2 regions of the Jeotgalicoccus huakuii genome follow, and region 1 is predicted to be linked to the other one. Evidence: a T-box and tRNA genes for the amino acid it is inferred to sense, from the RefSeq annotation. Region 1 holds a T-box; the other holds one or more tRNA genes.

Region 1 (2,488 bases):
GCTGTTGGTATGATCCTACCTTGGCTGTTCGGTTCAATGATTGCAACCATACTCTATATTAGATTAGTTAAAAAAGAACTGTTTTTCCCACCTTGGCTCGGTAACCTCGGTGTCATGATCATGGCAACTGAGATCGGCTCAACCTTAACCTTAGATGCCCTAGGTGATATGAAAGATGATCTTTTAAATATCTTTTTAATGACAATCTTCGTCTTACTACTCAGCTTAGCGCTCTCACGCTTCTTCATTTACTTAACGAAAAGTACACCTGAAACTGCCATCTTAGCATCCGTACCTGGTGCCTTATCTCAAATGTTGATTATGGCAGAGGAAGAAAAGAATGCAGATATTCTATTGGTGACATTGACTCAGATGTCCCGCATTGTCTTAATCGTCTTGATTGTGCCTTTTGTGGCAGGCTTGTTTGCTGGTTCAAATGATATACCTTTAGCGACGACATCTGTAGATTATGTCACATCTGTTTTTACTTATCCGATGCTCATTATTCCTGTAGCGAGCATACTTTTAATTTATATTTTCGATAAAATACGCTTCCCAGCGAGCCTGATGCTTGGACCCATTATTATCATGATCATTTGGAACTTAACCACAGGTATTGAATTTTCTTTGAATATTGAATTTATTAATGTGGCACAAATACTATTTGGTATTCGAATTGGTCTACAAATTGCTTCCTTGATGTCACAGCTCAGTAAGCGATTAATTTTTGCGATCTTACTGCAGAACTTAATGCTGATTTTTGGTACAATGTTTATCGTTTTTATTTTCCAAATTTTTACCTCACATCAGTTCAACGACTTATTCTTAAGTGCGGCACCAGGTGGTCTCGGTCAAATTATTGTTATCGCCATTGAAACAGGCGGTAATATTCCAATGATCTCGTCCTACCATATCTTTAGAATATTCTTCATTATTATCGTTGTCGTACCGATTGTTGGTTACTATCTAAGATACTTGAATAAACGCCGTCATAGCAGTTAAAGCCGCTTGACAGTTTCAAATTATTCGCATAAGATTAATCTATAATATTTAAGTGCAGAAGAGTATTCTGCTGCGGGTGTTAAGAGAGTAAACGGCGGTGTGAGTTTACCGAAGCAGTAGGTGAAAGTAGTCTGTATTCAGTTTCGTGCGAAAGGAAATCGATTAGTGCGAGACGTGTGATGAGCGTTAATCATCAATTGAGATGCAGGCGAACTCGCCTGAATTTAGGTGGTACCGCGGAACTCCGTCCTATTGTTAGGACAGGAGTTTTTTTGTTTTTTAATTTAAAGGAGTGATTATATGGAAATGTCAACGAAGTACAATCCGACTGAAGTTGAAAAAGGTAAATATGAAAAGTGGGTGGAAGCTGGCCTATTTAAATCAGATGTAGCGAGTGATAAGGCACCATTCTCTATTGTCATCCCACCGCCGAATGTAACAGGTAAGTTACACCTTGGACATGCTTGGGATACGACTTTACAAGATATCATTACACGCATGAAACGCATGCAGGGTTATGATGTGCTTTACTTACCAGGTATGGACCATGCGGGGATTGCCACTCAGGCTAAAGTAGACGCGAGACTCCGTGAATCTGGCATTAACCGTCACGATATCGGCCGTGAGAAGTTTTTAGAACACGCTTGGAACTGGAAAGAGGAGTACGCAAGCCATATTCGAGAACAGTGGGCAAAACTTGGACTCGGTCTCGATTACAGTAAAGAGCGATTTACTTTAGATGAAGGTCTTTCTAAAGCGGTTCGTAAGACCTTTGTAGACCTTTATAACAAGGGCTTAATTTACCGTGGTGAGTATATTATTAACTGGGACCCAGAAACACAGACTGCCCTGTCTGATATCGAAGTGATTCACCAGGATATTGAAGGGAAGTTCTACCATGTTAAGTATCCTTTAACAGATGGTTCTGGTTTCTTAGAAATTGCGACGACACGTCCTGAGACAATGCTCGGTGATACGGCGGTTGTTGTTCACCCGGATGACGAACGCTACCAGGACTTTATTGGTAAAACTGTGGAGCTACCTATTGTGGGTAGACAATTACCGATTATTGCTGATGATTATGTTGAAAAAGATTTTGGTTCAGGTGCTATGAAGGTTACACCAGCCCATGACCCAAATGACTTTGAAATTGGTAACCGCCATGACCTTGAAAGAATTAACGTCATGCATCCAAACGGTGTCATCAATGAACTTGGTGGTCAATATGAAGGTATGGATCGTTTTGAATGCCGTAAGCAACTAGTGAAGGACCTAGATGAGGCAGGCTACCTCATTAAAGTTGAAGATCATATGCACTCAGTCGGTCACTCTGAGAGAAGTGGGGCGATTGTTGAGCCTTACCTATCCACGCAGTGGTTTGTAAGCATGAAACCTCTAGCAGAAAAGAGTCTGAACAACCAGGACACAGATCAGCGTATTGATTTTGTGCCAGGACGTTTTGAACATACTTTTAATGGCTGGATGG
Region 2 (2,488 bases), on a different contig from region 1:
TTCATCACCAGGCATGTTATTAAACATTTCCTGTGCAGTTTCTCTTGTTGTAGCCTGAACAGCAGTTTGAATGACTTGTTTCGCTGCGTTGGTTTGAGATGGATCTTCATTATGATATGTCACTGTAATTTGATCATCGTTGATGTCCATGTAGGCATCTAAATTATCATTATCTAACAACGTATCCAAGGTAGGTTGTAAGGCGTAAGGGATTACTTCTACTTCCTCGGGCATATTTTCTATAAATCGTTCATCAATTGTATCTGGAACACCAATGCGTACATTCAAGTCATTATTCACATCAAAGACAAAATACATCAATGTAATTACAAGAAGTGGTGCTAACAACATTAAGGCTAAAGTTCTCTGATCCCTATATAATTCTAAGGCCACTTTTTTAGCAATTGCTGTCAACCTGATCATGTCGTCACCTCCAGTTTCAAGAACACATCCTCAATGGATTTTACTTCAAATTGTGTCATCAGTTCTTTTGGCGTACCGTAAGCGTATATTTCTCCATTCACAATGAGCGCGACCTTATCACAGCGTTCCGCTTCACTCATGACATGTGTCGTGACAACTATGCCTTTACCTTCATCTCTTAAAACTCTTAGCTGTTCCCATATCGTTTTTCTCAATTTAGGATCAATACCAACAGTCGGTTCATCTAAGACGAGTAAATCTGGTGAACCAATTAAGGAGATTGCCAAAGATAATCGTCTTTTCATACCACCTGAAAATTGAGAAACAACTTTATTTCTTGAACTACTCAAGTCAACTAGTTCAAGATTCTTATCAATTTCGTGATTGAGCACATCACCTTTAAGTTTTTTTAACTTACCAAAAAAGGCCATATTTTCATGTGCCGTCAAGGTCTCATAAAGTGCCGTTTCTTGCCCCATGTAACCAATTTTGTTCATCATTTTTCGGTTCGGCATCTTTTTATTCATGAAATACGCCTCACCTTTGGTTAGTTCTTCCATGCCTAGAAGTGTTCGAATACATGTCGTTTTACCGGATCCACTCGGCCCAATTATACCGAGTATTTCCCCGTCATATATATCAAGATTGATATTATTTAAAACTTGCTTAAAGAAGAAAAACTTATCACCATTAATTAGTGATGCAATTTTTTCAGCCATTTATGTCACTACCTTTTAATCTACCTGTATTTAACGAAAAAGACCGGAACGTCTAAAGCGTTCCGGTCATGTATGATTCCGAGTGGGATTGAACCACCGACCCCTTCGATGTCAACGAAGTGCTCTCCCGCTGAGCTACGGAATCACGAGTCAGCATATCATCTACTTTAAGATAGAACGATATATAAAGCAACTCTATAACCGGAAATTACTGCTCCATTTCAGCTTTCAATAAATGCCCGACTTCAATAAGAAATTGACGTCCATCTAAGTTTGTCGGCCAACCTTGACTGAGGACGGCAAATTTTAATATTGTCTTATCCATCTTAAAGATGCCGACATCATGTTCTAGCTTATCGATTGTACCACTTTTTGATGACACAGTGATATGATTTTCTTGTCCACCATCATCCAAAGTACCACCAACTCGGTCGTTAAATTGTTGTTGTCTTAATAAGCGTTTCATTCTATCTCTAATGGGTTGTGATATATACTCATTATCTTCATATATTAAATTAAGTGCTGTCATCATACCTGATGCTGTCGCAATATTATACATTTTATTAGGATCTGCGTTCATATTCATATAATGACTTTTTAATTCGGTATCCTTTAGACCCCACTCCTTAAAGTCTTTACTCATCTGGTCAAAACCGACATAATCCATCAGTACATTTGAGGCAGTGTTGTCAGACACGATAAGGGCAATGGTCACCAGGTCATATAGCGTCATTGTTATTGTATCCTCCATCGAATGTAGGACACCAGACCCCATCACCTTTCTACTCACATCAAGCGTCGGGTTTTCATCTAGTAATTCACCTTTTTTTAAGGCGGATAAACATAGAGGGATCTTCGTTATGCTTGCTGAGCGAAAGATATGTTCATTTCTATAGTTATATACATTCCCTTGATATTCAATTTGATAGGCTATATTATCAGTTGCTTGCTTTGAGACTAATGCATTCAATTTCTCTTCTAACATCGTCATCCCCCTTCACTTGAGTATAATCTAAAAATTCTATCAACTCAATGACAATACAGCTTTATAATGTCCCGAAATCATGATAATGTAATCGTATACAAAGGGGAGGTTTACTATGGATAAAAAACTACGTGCAAAAGTTTTATCTGCAAGTTTAATTGGTTCGTCGATTGAGTGGTTTGACTTTTTCTTATATGCTGCTGTTGCTAGCATTATTTTTAACACTCAGTTCTTCGTCACTGATGATCAATTTTTATCAACAATATTAGCTTATTTTGGTTTGGCACTATCATTCTTCATTCGTCCACTGGGCGGGGTTATTTTTGCCCATATCGGAGACCGTGTCGGCCGTAAAAAAACA

The links. The T-box of region 1 lies ahead of V6E76_RS08300 (valine--tRNA ligase). A T-box ahead of a tRNA ligase gene usually reads a tRNA of that ligase, here a tRNA-Val.
Region 2: it has a tRNA-Val gene. The T-box ahead of V6E76_RS08300 (valine--tRNA ligase) is inferred to sense a tRNA for this amino acid. The anticodon was not compared.

Annotation. Positions count from the first base shown of each region.
Region 1 is NZ_JAVIYN010000014.1:41,787-44,274, reverse strand. It holds gene V6E76_RS08305 (AbrB family transcriptional regulator) at 1-1,002, shown strand, start outside; T-box leader at 1,049-1,257, shown strand; gene V6E76_RS08300 (valine--tRNA ligase) at 1,303-2,488, shown strand, end outside.
Region 2 is NZ_JAVIYN010000003.1:129,187-131,674, forward strand. It holds gene V6E76_RS02605 (ABC transporter permease) at 1-420, opposite strand, end outside; gene V6E76_RS02610 (ABC transporter ATP-binding protein) at 420-1,142, opposite strand; tRNA gene V6E76_RS02615 (tRNA-Val) at 1,216-1,287, opposite strand; gene V6E76_RS02620 (serine hydrolase) at 1,351-2,127, opposite strand; gene V6E76_RS02625 (MFS transporter) at 2,243-2,488, shown strand, end outside.